Regions from separate parts of the Saccharopolyspora sp. MMCC62 genome, predicted to be linked through region 1. Evidence: riboswitches for the same ligand, from Rfam matches in the RefSeq annotation. Region 1 holds a riboswitch; each other region holds the start of a gene.
What was found. A riboswitch is a leader RNA that binds a small molecule or an ion and turns the genes downstream of it on or off. The one in region 1 is predicted to bind thiamine pyrophosphate.
Positions count from the first base shown of each region.

Region 2: linked by a shared signal. The riboswitch ahead of AC29IT_RS22675 (thiamine ABC transporter substrate-binding protein) and the one ahead of thiO (glycine oxidase ThiO) in region 1 are both predicted to bind thiamine pyrophosphate.
Region 3: linked by a shared signal. The riboswitch ahead of thiD (bifunctional hydroxymethylpyrimidine kinase/phosphomethylpyrimidine kinase) and the one ahead of thiO (glycine oxidase ThiO) in region 1 are both predicted to bind thiamine pyrophosphate.

Region 1 covers NZ_JBYKCM010000004.1:275,880-280,940, forward strand. The annotation lists gene AC29IT_RS11735 (hypothetical protein) at 1-130, shown strand, start outside; gene AC29IT_RS11740 (S1 family peptidase) at 304-1,425, shown strand; gene thiE (thiamine phosphate synthase) at 1,518-2,192, opposite strand; TPP riboswitch at 2,256-2,361, shown strand; gene thiO (glycine oxidase ThiO) at 2,351-3,466, shown strand; gene thiS (sulfur carrier protein ThiS) at 3,454-3,654, shown strand; gene thiG (thiazole synthase) at 3,656-4,417, shown strand; gene AC29IT_RS11765 (FUSC family protein) at 4,485-5,061, opposite strand, start outside.
Region 2 covers NZ_JBYKCM010000010.1:115,676-120,736, reverse strand. The annotation lists partial or broken gene AC29IT_RS22695 (DUF2255 family protein) at 8-388, shown strand; gene AC29IT_RS22690 (DUF6157 family protein) at 467-898, opposite strand; gene AC29IT_RS22685 (FAD-dependent oxidoreductase) at 1,340-2,305, shown strand; gene AC29IT_RS22680 (4a-hydroxytetrahydrobiopterin dehydratase) at 2,375-2,668, opposite strand; TPP riboswitch at 2,738-2,848, shown strand; gene AC29IT_RS22675 (thiamine ABC transporter substrate-binding protein) at 2,895-3,941, shown strand; gene AC29IT_RS22670 (ABC transporter permease) at 3,938-5,061, shown strand, end outside.
Region 3 covers NZ_JBYKCM010000005.1:403,468-408,528, reverse strand. The annotation lists gene AC29IT_RS15205 (hypothetical protein) at 1-169, shown strand, start outside; gene AC29IT_RS15200 (hypothetical protein) at 218-949, opposite strand; gene AC29IT_RS15195 (hypothetical protein) at 1,025-1,306, opposite strand; gene AC29IT_RS15190 (lipoyl domain-containing protein) at 1,628-1,858, shown strand; TPP riboswitch at 1,891-1,986, shown strand; gene thiD (bifunctional hydroxymethylpyrimidine kinase/phosphomethylpyrimidine kinase) at 2,187-2,975, shown strand; gene AC29IT_RS15180 (TenA family protein) at 2,995-3,708, shown strand; gene AC29IT_RS15175 (hypothetical protein) at 3,995-4,171, shown strand; gene AC29IT_RS15170 (polysaccharide pyruvyl transferase family protein) at 4,197-5,061, opposite strand, start outside.

The DNA of each region.
Region 1 (5,061 bases):
CACCGGGGACACCGGCGCCTCCGAGGTCCCGGAACCGACCGGAGCGCGGCAGCCCGAATCCGGAACCACCGGAGAACGCGGTTCCGCGGGCGGTGAATCAGCGCAGCAGGAGCAGCCGGACGCTCCGTGACCGGAGAGCAGCGAATGGTGACGATTCCCGGTTATTCGGCAGAAATGCCGGATAACCGGGAATTTTTGCGCATCGATGCGTCGAAAGGTGGATGTGCCGGGTGGTGGTCCCCACCAATACTGGCTCCTCGTAGGGATCTTTGAGCCCCACCTCAAGGAGTAGGAGACCCACCTATGACGCGCAAGCTCGCGGCCAGAATGGCCGGGACGATCGTGCTGGCGGCCGGAACCGTCGCCGCCTTCACCATGCCCGCCTCGGCCACCGTCGCCCCGGCGCCGCAGGCGAAGGCCGCCACCCAGCTCGAAGCCATGCAGCGCGACTTCGGCCTCACCGCCGACCAGGCGCAGGCCCGGCTGCACAGCGAGGCCATCGCCAACACCGCGGACCGGACGCTGCGCGGCGTGCTCGCCGACTCGTTCGGCGGTTCGCGCTACGACGCCGGGCTCGGCAAGCTCGTCGTCGGCACCACCGACGCGAACCTGGCCGACGAGATCCGCGCCGCGGGCGCCGAGCCGAAGGTCGTCGAGCACAGCACCAAGCAGCTCGCCGGTGTCGTGGACGGCCTCAACACCCGCCAGGCGCCGCAGGGCGTCACCGGCTGGTACCTGGACTCGGCCGCCAACTCGGTCGTGGTCACCGCCGCCGAGGGCGCCGGTGCGGCCGCGAACGAGTTCGTGCACTCCACCGGGGTGGACGCGCAGGCCGTGCACGTCGTCGAGTCCGCGGAGGCACCGCGCATCCTCGCCGACGTGATCGGCGGCAACGCTTACACGATCGAGAACTCCGCGCGCTGCTCCGTGGGCTTCTCCGTGGAGGGCGGCTTCGTCAGCGCCGGGCACTGCGGCAGCCAGGGCGACAGCACCAGCACCCCGTCCGGCACCTTCGCGGGCTCCTCGTTCCCCGGGGACGACTACTCCTACGTGGAGACCGCGTCCGGTGAGACCCCGCGCGGCCTGGTGAACGACTACGCGGGCGGCACCGTCAGCGTCGCCGGTTCGACCGAGGCCGCCGAGGGCGCCTCGATCTGCCGCTCCGGCTCCACCAGCGGCTGGCACTGCGGCACCGTCCAGGCCAAGAACCAGACGGTGAACTACGCCGAGGGCACCGTCACCGGGCTGACCCGCACCGACGCGTGCGCCGAGCCCGGCGACTCCGGCGGCTCGTGGCTGGCCGGTGACCAGGCCCAGGGCGTGACCTCCGGCGGGTCCGGCGACTGCACCAGCGGTGGCACGACCTACTTCCAGCCGGTCAACGAGATCCTGGACGCCTACGGCCTGACCCTGATCACGGGTTGATCGGGAGCCCGGTCACCGGGTGATGGCAGCCGGACGGGCTGCGTCTCAGCCCCACGAGACGCAGCCCGTTCGTCGTGCCGGGACCCGCCGGGTCAGGCGGGCAGTCCGGCCTTGAGGGATTCGGCGGCGGCGCGCGGGTCGTCGGCCTCGGTGACGGCCCGGACCACCACGATCCGCTCCGCGCCCGCCGCGACGACCTCGGCGAGGTTGTCGTGGCCGACGCCGCCGATCGCGAACCAGGGCCTGCCGTGCCCGCGGTGCTCCGCGGCGTGCCGGACCAGCTGGATGCCCGCGGCCTCCCGGCCGGGTTTCGTCGGCGTGATCCACACCGGCCCGGTGCAGAAGTAGTCCACGCCCGGTTCGGTCGCGGCCGCGTCCGCCTGCACCACGTCGTGCGTGGAGCGGCCCACCACCACCTCGTCGCCGACGATGCGCCGGGCCGTCGCCACCGGCAGGTCGTCCTGGCCGAGGTGCAGCACGTCGGCCTCCGCGGCCAGCGCCACGTCCGCGCGGTCGTTCACCGCGAGCAGCGCGCCGTGCCGCACGCACGCGTCCGCGAGCACCTCCAGCGCCGCGAGCTCCTGGCGCGCCTCCAGCGGAGCACCGCCGGGAGCCTTGTCCCGCAGCTGGATGATGTCCACGCCGCCGGACAGCGCGGCGTCGGCGAACTCCGCCAGATCACCCCGCTCCGCCCGCGCGTCGGTGCAGAGGTACAGCCGTGCGTCGGCGAGCCGCGTGCGGATGCCGACACCGTCCAATCCGGGCATGACCCCAGGGTAGTCCGCGGCCGGGCGGCGGCTGACCTCGCGCGGGCGGATGAGTACGGTGGTGGTGGTTGGCACGGGAGCCCGGGATCCGGGCTGAGAGGGGGCGCAGGCCCCGACCGTCGAACCTGATCCGGGTCATGCCGGCGCAGGGAGCGCAGATGCAGCAGCAGTCGGCCGTCACCGTCGTCGGTGGCGGGATCATCGGTCTCTCCGTCGCGTGGACGGCCGCGCGCGCGGGACACCGCGTGGAGGTCGTCGACGCGGGGGCGCGGCGGGCGTCGTGGGTCGCGGGCGGGATGCTCGCACCGGTCGCCGAAGCCGCGCCGGGCGAAGAGGAACTGCTGGAGCTCGGGTCCGAGTCGTTGCGCCGCTGGCCGTCGTTCGCCGCCGACCTGGCCCGCGAGTCCGGGCTGCCGTCCGGGCTGCGCCGGGAGGGCACGCTGGTGGTCGGCGTGGACGGTGCGGACCGCGCCGAGCTGGACATGCTGGCCGAACACCTGGCCGCGCTGGGCCGCACCGTCACCCGGCTCGGCGGCCGGGAGGTGCGGCGGCTGGAACCGTCGCTGGGGCCCGCGGTGCGGCGCGGCCTGGAAGTGCCCGGAGACCTGGCGGTGGACAACCGGCTGGCGCTGGCCGCGCTGCGGGCCGCGGCGGAGGCGGCGGGCGCCCGGTTCCGCGACGGCGCGGTGCGGCGGGTGCGGCCGGGCGAGGTGGAGCTGGATGCGGAGGTGCTGCGCTGCGACGTCGTGGTGATCGCCGCGGGTGCCCGCTCCGGTGACCTGCACCCGGCGCTCCGCGGCCGGATCCGCCCGGTCAAGGGCGAGGTGCTGCGCCTGCGGGCGCGCCCCAGCGCGCTGCCCCCACCGGCGCGGACCGTGCGCGGCCCGGTGCACGGCAGGCAGGTCTACCTGGTGCCGCGCGACGACGGCGGGCTCGTCGTCGGCGCCACCCAGTACGACGCGGGCTTCGACGAGGCCGTCACCGCGGGCGGCGTCCGCGATCTGCTGGCCGACGCGGAACGGCTGCTGCCGGGCATCGCCGAGTACGAGCTGCTCGAAGCCGTCGCCGGGCTGCGGCCCGGCACGCACGACAACCTGCCGGTGATCGGCGAACTGGAACCGGGGGTGCTGGCCGCGACCGGGCACCACCGCAACGGTTTCCTGCTCGCGCCGATCACCGCGGACGCGGTGCTGGCGGAGCTGTCGGGCCGCGAACCACCGGTCGCCGGACCGGTACCCGCAGGCGACGGAGGAGGTCGACCGTGCAAGTGGTGATCAACGGGGCGGAACGGCCCGTGCAGGCGGACGCGACGCTGGCGGCGGTGCTCGCCGAGTTCGGCGTGCCCGAGCGCGGGGTCGCGGTCGCCGTGGACGGGACCGTGGTGCCCAGGGCGAACTGGCGGGCGACGGAGCTCCGCGACGGGGCGGCCGTCGAAGTGCTCACCGCCGTGCAGGGAGGCTGACGTGGACGACGCACTGGTGATCGCGGGCCGCGAGTTCGGCTCCCGCCTGATCACGGGGACCGGGGGAGCGGCGAACCTGTCGGTGCTGGAGCGGGCGCTGCTGGCGTCCGGCACCGAGCTGACCACGGTGGCGATGCGCCGCGCCGACGCCGGAGGCCGCACGGGTGTGCTGGACCTGCTGCACCGGCTCGGCATCGAGGCGCTGCCGAACACCGCGGGCTGCCGCACGGCGGCGGAGGCGGTGCTCACCGCGCAGCTCGCCAGGGAGGCGCTGGAGACGAACTGGGTGAAGCTGGAGGTGGTGGCGGACGAGGACACGCTGCTGCCGGATCCGGTGGAGCTGCTGGACGCGGCCGAGCAGCTCGTCGACGAGGGCTTCGTGGTGCTCGCGTACACCAACGACGACCCGGTGCTGGCGACCCGGCTGGAGGACGTGGGCTGCGCGGCGGTGATGCCGCTGGGTTCGCCGATCGGCACCGGGCTGGGCATCCGGAATCCGCACAACATCGAGATGATCGTGTCCCGCGCGTCGGTGCCGGTCGTGCTCGACGCGGGCATCGGCACCGCGTCGGACGCGGCGCTGGCGATGGAGCTGGGCTGCGACGCGGTGCTGCTGGCCAGCGCCGTCACCCGGGCCCAGGACCCGGAGCGGATGGCCGCCGCGATGCGCGCCGCGGTCGAAGCGGGCCGCCTCGCGGTCGGCGCGGGCCGCATCCCGCAGCGCTTCTGGGCGCGGGCCTCCAGCCCGGACCTCGCGCGGTGAACCGAACCGCCGCGACGTGACACGGCCCGCCCGACCTGCCTGGTCGAACGGGCCGCGCACCTGATGATCAGCGGATGCGGAGCCGTTCGGTCCGCACGAAGTTGATCGTGTAGCTCTTCCACGGCTCGTTGCCGAGGGTCTGGTCGATCGCCGCGCGGGCGTGCAGCGCGTTCTCCACCAGCGAGCTGGCCAGCAGTTCCGTCTCGGGTGCCCCGGCGGACTGGATGTCCGGGATCTTCGGGTTGCTCCGCCCGCTGAGCAGCTGGTCCACCGCCTTGAGCGCGGGCACCGCCACCGCCAGCTCGTCCTCGGGCCGGAACGCCAGCGTCGCCACGTCCTGGCGCAGCGCGTCGAGCGCGATCGCTGCGGCCCGCGTGGTCTGCGGGTCCTCGTCCGAGTCCGGTTCGTCCAGCAGCGCGGGCATGCCCAGCAGGTCCTGGGTCCGCCGCAGCGCCAGCACGTGCGCGGACTGCATGGCGGCGCGGACCTGGTGGCCCTGCCCGGCGGCCCGCACGCTGCGCAGCAGCTCGGACACCGACCACACGGTGGACCGGATCGCCCCGCGCACGTCGGGCACCATGCTGCTGGGCAGCACGATGAAGCTGATGTAGCCGACGCCGAGCGCGATGGCCGCGCCGACGGCC
Region 2 (5,061 bases), on a different contig from region 1:
CGGCGACATGGCCGACTGGACCCAGGACGAACTGGCCCGCATCAACGCGGAGACCTACTTCACCGTCGGAGCGACCCTGCCCGACGGCACCACCCCGAAGACCGTGGACATCTGGTCGGTGCCCGTGGGCGGTCGGATCTTCATCCGCTCCTTCAACGGCACCCGGGGCAAGTGATACGGGCCCGCGCTGGAGACCGGGCGGGGACGCATCTCCGCCGGAGGAGTGCGGAGGAGCGTGCGTTTCGCCGCTGTTCCCGCTGATGACGAGGAGACCAACCGGGCGGTGGACGCCGCGTTCCTCGACAAGTACTCCGACAGCCCGTATTCGGTGACGATGTCGACCGAGCCCGTGCGCCGGAACACCCTCGAGGTCGTCCCCGTGGACTGAGCTCACGGGCAGGGGCGGTCTCCCGGGATGCGGCCCCTGCCCGCTCGCCGAGGGCGCGGGCCGGTCGGGTCGGGGAGGTCAGGCCCGGGTGCTGCGCAGCGCCTTGGTGCGGGTGATCGGTTCGCCCGACTCTCCGGTGCGCCGGCCGGAGGTGAACTCCGCGTACTCCGGGCCGTCCACGGCGTACAGGGCCAGGCGGCCGCGGGCGTCGGCGTGGATGCCCCAGCCGTAGCGCTTGCCCAGCGGCGAGGAACGCAGGCAGGCCCTGCTCCGCGCGAAGAACTCCCGGCGGGCGTCCGCCCGCTCCTCGTCCGGGATGGCGGCCCGGTCCGCGAAGACGGTGAAGATGACGTCGCCGGACGTGAACTCGTACGGGTGCTCGGCGATCAGCCGGTAGGTGCGCGCGGCGACCGACGGCGCCTCGGCGTTCAGCGGGGGCACCGTCGCGGTGGTGACCGGGCAGTCCTCGGCCACCTCGATGAACGTGTTCGTGCGATCGACCCGTTCCATGGCCGGAACGGTACGCCGGGGGACCGACGTCGGATGGGGAAGCGGCCGCTCCTCGAATCCGGTCCTCCTCGCCTCGGACCGCGATCGGCTGACCCCCGATCGATGACGAACACCGGGCGAACGCGATTCTCCGACCCGCCGCCCCCTCCGCTCGGGCACGTCCGGGTGAAAGGCGGGCGGGGCCGGTAGCGCAGCGCGGCCCGCCGCGAACCGTCGGCGACGCACCCCGGAGCAACGGAGTCGCACGCCGTGACCAGGCGATTTACGTTGTGCGCATGCAGCACATCACCCTGATCTGCGGAGACTGCAACGGCAAGGGGTGCAGCAACTGCGGCGGCACCGGAACGATCACCATCGTCGAGGACTAGGGCCGCGCCGAGCGCCCGCGAACCCCGCCCCGAGCAGGCCGTGCGCGACGGGGAACGCTGCTAGCGTGCCGAAATGGCCGCCAACGGGACCGTTCTGGTCATCGGATCCGGGGTGATCGGGCTCAGCACCGCCGTGGTCCTCGCCGAATCCGGCGTGCCGGTGCGCGTCCGCACCGACGAACCACCCGCCGACACCACCTCCGCCGTCGCCGGCGCGATCTGGGGTCCGGCACTGCTGCAACCCGCCGCTCGGGTGCGCAAGTGGGTCGCCGACACCTACCACCGGCTGGTCGAGCTCGTGGCCGACCCGGACAGCGGGGTGCACCTCGCCACCGGGCGGATGGCCGCGCGCGTCGACCTCGGCGACCAGCTGCCGCCCGAAGCGCTGCTGCTGCCCGACCTGCGCCCCTGCACCGCCGACGAGCTGCCCACCGGATTCCGCAGCGGCTACCGGGCGACGCTCCCGTTGATCGACATGCCGCGCTACCTCGACCACCTCACCGGCAGGCTCCTCGCCGCGGGCGGCGAACTGCTGATCAGCCCGGTGTCCTCGCTGGCCGACGCCGCGGGCGAAGCCGACCGCATCGTCAACTGCACCGGCGTCGGCGCGCACGAACTCGTCGGCGACCCCGGGGTGCGCCCGGTGCGCGGACAGCACGTCATCGTGCGCAACCCCGGCATCACCGAGTACTTCGTGGAAGTCGGCGCAGGCCCCGAGTTCACCTCGTACGTGCCGCACGGCGACCACGTCGTGCTCGGCGGCGTCGCGCGCGAGCAGGACTGGTCCCGCACGCCCGACCGCGAGGACGGCGCCGCCGTGCTGCGCCGCTGCGCGGACGTCGAACCGCTGCTCGCCGGGGCCGAAGTGCTTGGCGCCACCGTCGGACTCCGCCCCGGCCGCGACGCCGTCCGCCTCGAAGTGGAGCGGTTCGGCGGCGCCACCGTCGTGCACGACTACGGGCACTCCGGCTGCGGCGTCTCGCTGTCCTGGGGCTGCGCCGCCGAAGCCGCCGCGCTCGTCCTCCACCCGACGCGCTGACCGGGCGGGGCGGCAGCGGCGGAGCCGGCTCCCCGCGCAACGGCAGCCCGCGGCTCAGGTCGGCGCGGCTCAGGCCAGTGCGTCGACCACCCCGTCGATCTCCTCGGCCAGCGTGAAGTCCTTCGCGGTGAGACCACCCGCCGAATGCGTCGAGAGGGCGAACACGACGGTGCGCCACCGGATGTCCAGATCCGGGTGGTGGTTCTCGCTCTCCGCGATCTCCGCGACCCGGTTCACGGCCTGGATGGCCTGCGGGAAGCTCGCGAACTCCACGCTCCGCACGATCGTGGTGCCGTCCTGGGCCCACTCCGGCAGGCGGGACAGCGACTCGGCGACCTGGGTGTCGTTCAGCAGTTCGGTCATGCCCACATGGTGGTCGTCGGACGGCCGGAACGCGACCGTCGACCCCCGGCCCGGTGGTGGCACGTAGACTGCCGTCGCCACGGGAGTCCAGCGCGCTGGGCTGAGAGGAGGGGCGAATCCCCTCGACCGTCCGCACCTGAACCGGATCATGCCGGCGCAGGGAGGTGTCGCGATCAGCTCGAGTTCGCACGCGTGGCCGAGACCGGTGTGCTACTCGGGAGGACCGTTGAACCCCTTACTGCGCTGGGCCGCGGCACTCGCCGCAGCCGCGCTCACCACCGGATGTTCGCTCATCGGGAGCTCCGGCGAGGACACCGCGGCGCGCACCGTCACCCTCGTCGCGCACGACTCGTTCGTCGCCGACCCCGCGCTGCTCGCCGACTTCGAGAAGCGCAGCGGCATCCACCTGGAAGTCCGCAACAGCGGCGACGCCGGAGAGCTGACCAACAAGCTGGCGCTGTCCCAGGCCGCCCCGCTCGGCGACGTCGCCTACGGCGTCGACTCCACCTTCGCCTCCCGCGCGCTGCGCTCCGACGTGTTCGCCCCCTACCGGCCCGCCGCGGCCGACCGCGGACCCCAGCGCTACGCCCAGGGTGGGCAGGACCGGCTCACCGCCATCGACGTCGCCGACGTGTGCATCAACATCGACCCCGCCTGGTTCGCCGCGCACCGGCTGCCGGAACCGGCGACGCTGCAGGACCTCACCGACCCGCGGTACCGGAACCTCACCTCGATGCCGGACCCGACGACGTCCTCCCCGGGGCTGGCGTTCCTGCTCGGCACCATCGACGCCTTCGGCGAACCCGGCTGGCAGGACTACTGGCGCGCCCTCGACGCCAACGGCGTGCGGCTCTCCTCCGGCTGGGAAGAGGCCTACAACCAGGACTTCTCCGGATCCACCGGGCAGGGACCGCGGCCCATCGTGCTGTCCTACGCGTCCTCACCCGCCGCCGAGGTCGACGACAGCGGCACGCCGCGCACCAAGGCGCTGCTCGATACCTGCTACCGGCAGGTCGAATACGCGGGCGTGCTCACCGGCGCCGCGGACCCGCAGGCGGCGCGAGAAGTCGTGGACTTCCTGCTCTCGCCCGAATTCCAAGGCCAGGTCGCCGACCAGATGTACGTGTACCCCGCGCTCGACGGGGTCGCGCTGCCGAAGGGGTGGACGGCGAGCGCTCCGCTGCCGCCGCGGCCCAGGGAACTGCCCGCCGACGAAGTGGAGAACAACCGGGACCGGTGGGTCGAGCAGTGGCGGACGCTGGTCCGGGGATGACCGGCGAACTCCGGCGCCGGGTGCCGGTGGCGCTGGCCGCGGTGCTCGTCCTCGGCTTCCTCGGGGTGTTCTTCGCCTGGCCGGTCGCGGCGATCATCGGGCTCGGCGTGCGCGGCGACGTCGGAGCGGTGCTGGCCGAGCCGTCCACCTGGCGCCTCGTCGGCTTCACCCTCGGCCAGGCCGCCGCGTCCACCGCCGTCGCGCTGCTCTGCGGACTGCCGCTCGCGTACGTGCTCGCCCGGCTCGTCGTACCCGGCAAGGGACTGCTGCGGGTCGCGGTGACCGTGCCGTTCGTGCTGCCGACGATCGTCGTGGGCATGGCGTTCCGGGCGCTGTTCGGCGCCGACGGGGGAGTGCTGCCGATCGTGCTGGCCAACGCGTTCTTCAACGTCGCCGTCGTCGCCCGCACCATCAGCGGGCTGTGGAGCCACCTGGACCGGCGGATGGAGGACGCCGCGCGCTCGCTCGGCGCCGGACGACTGCGCACCTTCAGCTCGGTGACGCTGCCCGCGCTGCTGCCCGCGATCGGGTCGGCGGCGGCCGTCGTGTTCCTGTTCAGCGCCACCAGCTTCGGAGTGGTGCTGGTGCTCGGCGGGGGACGGCTGCGCACCTTGGAGACCGAGATCTACCTGCGCACCGTGCAACTGCTGGACCTGCCCGGTGCCGCGGCGCTGTCCCTGCTCCAGCTGGTCGCCGTCGTCGCCGCGCTGCTCGTGGCCACCCTCGCGCGCCGCCGCCGGGAGACCGCGCTGCGGCTGCGCGCGCCCGCGACCACCGCCCGGCCGCCGCAGGGCGCGGAGTGGTGGATCGTCGGGCTAGCCGGTGCCGTGCTGTGCGCGCTGCTCGCGCCGATCGCCACGCTGCTGGTGCGGTCGGTGTCCACCCGGGACGGGTGGGGGCTCGCGGGATACCGCGCGCTGCTGGGCAGCGGGCAGCCCGGAACCTTGGAGGTCACCGGGCTCGAAGCCGCGCTGAACTCGGTGCGCACCGCGGTGGACGCCACCTGGATGGCACTGCTGCTCGGACTGCTCGCCTCGTTCGTGCTCGTCGCCGTGCGGCGGCGGTTCGTCGCCGAGAGCCTCGACCTCGCGCTGATGCTGCCGCTGGGGGTGTCCGCGGT
Region 3 (5,061 bases), on a different contig from region 1:
CCGGCCGCTGATGGCCGCGATGATCGGGCTGCTGGGCCTGGTGGCGCTGCTCGTGCTCTGCTGGACGCTGTTCAACGCGCTGAACCCCGGCACGCTCGCCCCGCTCACGCTGGCGCTGGTGGGCGTGGTGCTCGCGGCGCTGGTCGCGCTGCTGAACCGCGTGCTGTGAACGGGTTCCCCGCGGCCCCGGTCGAGCGGGGCCGCGCGGGGGAACGGGTCAGACCGGGCGGACCGTCAGCGCGCCCGGCTCGGCGGTGAACGTCAGCGCACCCTCGAAGTCGGCGATCGGCAGCTCGTCCCGCACCAGCCGGTGCGGCGCGTCCGCGGTCTCCACCTGAACTTCGGTGGCGGCGAAGGTCTGCTCGGCGAAGTCCGGGCCCGCGAGCCGGACCTCGAGCCGCTGCTCGTGCAGCGTGATCGCTGCGGAACCACCCGGCACCGAGACCGGCTCGCCGTCGGCGGTGACGATCAGGCTGCCCTGGCCCTCGGTCTCCGGGCGCACCGCGACGTGCGAGAGGGCGACGTCGCGCCGGTCCTCGGACGCGGTGACGCCGATGACGTCCCGCGACTCCGGCCCGCCCGCCTCGTCGCCGCGCACGGCCAGCAGCGGGGCGCGCAGCTTCGCGGCCAGCCGGTACGGCTGCCAGGAACCGGCGCCGATCAGGTTCACCACCGAGGTGATCTCGCTGTCGGCGAGCAGCCGCTCGCTGCCCACGGCCGGGGTGATCTCGATGGCCGCGACCCCGCGCTCCTCCAGCAGATCGCGCAGCGCCTTGGCGCGCAGCCTGCTGTTGCGGTCGAACCCGCGGGTGATGGCGACGGCTCCGGACGTCCCGCCCTGCGCTGCGGCGTCGGCGAGACCGGCCAGCGGAGCCCAGACCTCCGCCGGATCCGGCCGGGTGGAGCGGCGGGAGCGGGCGGACTGAGGGGCGTCGGCAGTGGTGTCCATTGCGTCAACTTTAATCCGCCACGCAGGGTCGCCTCACTAGGCGATCAGCTGTCGGCGGTGTGACTTCCCTCGCGCCTACGCGTCCCAGGTGGTGACGACGAGATCGCCGTCACGTTCCAGCTGTTCGTCCACGGCCCGCTCGCACTCCGCGCAACGCTCCGTGATGCGGCGGCTCGACGGTTCCTTGGTGGCCGGCCAGGTCTCGTGCGGGAGCTTGATCGTCGTGTCGCAGAGGGTCTGCACCGGATCCCCGGCGGGTCTGGCGCCCGGGCGCACCGTGATCGCGTGCCGGAGGCGCTTGCCCGCTCCGACGATCCACCACACGTGCTCTTGATCGGGGAACATGTGCCGTCCCACCCCCATACCTGTCAGGACGACCCGCGGGCGCAGTTCGTCCGGCTTCGGTCCACTGGCCGGATCTCGAACTCTAGACGGAACGATCAGCCGGCACGTTGCATTCGCGTAGCGGCGGCCGGCGTCGGCTGCGCTGCTCCGATCGTGTGAGGGCGACTGTTCGGCCCAGCGGTCTGACCCCGCCGCTGACGTGCTGCTGCGCCGCTCGACCCAGCGGACCGAGCCCGAGATCTGCTTGTGGTGAGAAGGATCACCGATCATGCTGATCGCCGATCTCCGCGCTCGTCGTCCGCGGACGAGTCGAGCGGGAGGGGAGGCGCGGCCGTGACGGACCTGCACTTCCCACGTCCGCCCGAGGACCCGCAGGAACCCGGTTCGCTCACCCGCTGGCTGGTCCGGGACGGCGCCCGGGTCCGCAGCGGCGCCCCGGTCGCCGAAGTGCTGACCGGTGGAACGCCGCGCACGGTGCGCGCCCCGGCGAGCGGGACGCTGTGGCGGCAGGGCAGGGCGGGGGAGCGGTTCACCGCGGGCGCGATCATCGGCCTCGTCGAGTGAACCGCCGGGTTGACGCCCGTTGCTAGGTTGGGGCCAGTGACGCGGGGTGCCCGGGCTACCGGGCTGAGAGCAGACCCGTCGAACCTGACCTAGTTCGTGCTAGCGGAGGGACGTCACCGACGTGACCACTCGTGCTGCCCAGACCGGCTCTGCTGCCCAGACCGGCTCTGCTGCCCAGACCGGCTCTGCTGCCCAGACCGGCTCTGCTGCCCAGACCGGCTCTGCCGCCCAGACCGGCCCTGCCGCCCAGACCACTCGTGCCGCCCAGACCACTCGTGCCGCCCAGACCACTCGTGCCGCCCGGTCCGGCTCCGGGCGGATCCCGAACGTGCTGACCATCGCGGGCACCGACCCCAGCGGTGGGGCCGGGATCCAGGCCGATCTGAAGGCCTTCTCCGCGAACGGCGCCTACGGCATGTCCGTGGTGACCGCGCTGGTCGCGCAGACCACCACCGGTGTCGCGGAGGTCCGCGAGGTGCCGCCGGAGTTCGTCACCGCCCAGCTGGCGACGCTGCTCGACGACGTGCGGGTGGACGCGGTGAAGATCGGGATGCTGGCGAACGCCGAGGTGATCCGCGCGGTGGTCGCCGTGCTGGACCGCTACGCCCCGCCGCACGTGGTGCTGGATCCGGTGATGGTCGCCAAGAGCGGGCACCGGCTGCTCGCCGACGACGCGGTGGCGGTGCTGCGGGACGAGCTGCTGCCGCGGGTCGACCTGATCACGCCGAACCTGCCGGAGGCGGCGGACCTGCTGGGCGAACCGGAGATCACCGGCTCGGCCGGGATGGCCGCGCAGGCCGAGCGGCTCGCGGACCTGGGTGCCAAGCAGGTGCTGCTCAAGGGCGGGCACCTGCGCGCGGAACCGGCGAGCGCCGACCTGTTCCGCGGCGACGGGGAGGTGCGTTGGCTGCGCAGCGAGCGGATCGACACCACGAACGACCACGGCACCGGCTGCACGCTGTCGGCGGCCATCGCGGCGCTGCGCCCCCGCAGGCCGGACTGGGCGAGCGCGGTGCGCGACGGCAAGGAGTACCTGACCGAGGCGCTGCGGGCCGCGGAGCGCCTCGACGTGGGGCGCGGGCACGGGCCCGTGCACCACTTCCACCGCTGGTGGTGAGATCGGAGGAGCGGAGATCATGAGCAGGTTGCCCGATCCGCCCGCGGGCGGTTTCTGCGCCAGGGCCTGGGAACGCACCGCCGAGCTGCAACGGGCCGTGGTGGCGCACCCGTTCAACGCGGCGCTCGCCGACGGCACCCTCGACCGGGAGCGGTTCGCGTTCTACATCGTGCAGGACGCCCGCTACCTGATCGCGTTCGCGCAGGCGCTGTCCGCGGCCGCGACCCGGTCCGATGATCCGGCGGACGCGGCGTTCCTGGCGGGGGCCGCGCGGGGTGCGCTGGTGGAGGAACGCCGGTTGCACGCGGGCTACGTCGAGGATTTCGGGCTGTCCGCGGACGATCTGGCGGGCGTGGTCACCTCGCCGTCGTGCACCGCCTACACCTCGTTCCTGCGGGCGAGCGCGCTGGTGGACCCGTACCCGGTGCTGCTGGCGGCGGTGCTGCCGTGCTTCTGGGTGTACCAGCACGTGGGCAGCGAGATCCTCGCCGCCGTCGGCGACGCGTCGGCGCACCCGTACCGCCGGTGGATCGAGACCTACGCCGACGAGGAGTTCGCCGAGGCGGTGCTGGCGGCCCGCGAGCTCACCGACCGGGCGGCGGCCGCCGCCGACGAACCGGTGCGGGAGCGGATGCTGGCCGCGTTCACCCGGGCGAGCGAGTACGAGTGGATGTTCTGGGACGGCGCCTGGCGGCTCGAGCAGTGGCCGACGGCGCGGTGGATCCCGCGGTGAAAGTCGTTGCGGCGGCACGGTTTTCGCACGTCGGCGGGCCGCCCGATCCGATCACCCTCCGCAACGGCCGCCCGCGCGCGACGGGGGCGGTGCCGCGGGTGGTCAGCGGTGGTGGGGGCGCTCGCGAGCAGCGTGATCAGGAGCACTTTCGGGCCGTGCTAACGAACACCCTCAGCCACGACGATGAGGCCAACGACACGTTCGTTCGGCGTGTTCGGTCGTGGGGGGTCCGCCTCCCACCGCGCGGGGTTCGGTGGCCTTGAGTACGGGGACTTCAATTCTGATCATGCTGGCGGGGATGCTGGTGCCGGTGCTGGCCGCAGCCCCCTTCTACATCGCCGACCGCCGGGCGGACGCCGAGTCCGCCCAGGCGGAGACGGAGCCTGAGACATCGTCCGCGGACATCCACGTGCTGCGGCCCCGCGCCGAGGGCACCTGCGAGACCGGGCAGGCGGCGGCCTGATCGCGTCGCCGCCCGGCTCGGCGGTTCAGTCCCCGTAGATGGACCAGGCGAGCTTCGACTTGGCCTCCTGCAGCGCGTCCAGCGTCGACCGCTCGTAGCCGCCCTCCTGCGGCTGCGGCGGCACCTGGAGGCCTTCGCTGAGGCCCCAGCCGGAGCCGCGCTGGATCAGCGAGCGGTGCTTGTTCGTGTAGTACCCGGAGTTGATCGACACGGCGACGCCGTGCGCCCCGGCCGCCGCGGCCATCAGGTGCATGTGGAACCGGGTCGACAGCCAGCGCTGGCCGGCGGCCGCGGGCAGCCCGTGGTCCATGATCTCGGAGAACGGGTAGAAGCGGGCGCCGGGCAGGTCGTGCTCGACGAGGGCGAACACCTCGCGGTCCACCCGCGGGATGCCTTCGATGACGCCGACCTGCTCGGGCCGCACGTCCCAGGCGCGCAGCGTGTCGAGCAGGAACCCGGCCAGCGCGGGCACCGTGACGTCCAGCAGGTCCGACTGCAGGCAGATCATCACGTCGCGCAGGTCGTCGGTGCGGTACAGCTCGGGGGCGATGCCGAAGAACATGTCGTCGCCGGTGGCGGTGAGCTGGCCCGCGGAGTCGAGCAGTTCGGCGGACGGTTCGTCGCGCACGTCGATCAGCTCGAACTGCGAGGCGAGGTTGCGCACCAGCGGGCGCGCCTCCTCCGGTGTCGGCCACAGGCCCTGCCCGGTCATCACGGCGCGCCCGCCGGAGCGGCGCACCGCGGCGACCGCGCCCGCCAGCAGCCCGTAGTGCCGCGGCCAGATGGAGTTGATGAACCCGCCGCCGATGATGTGCACCAGGTCGGCGCGCGCGGCGAGCTCGATGCCCGCCAGCCAGTGCGGCGCCAGCCCCGGGTTGATCATGGCGTGC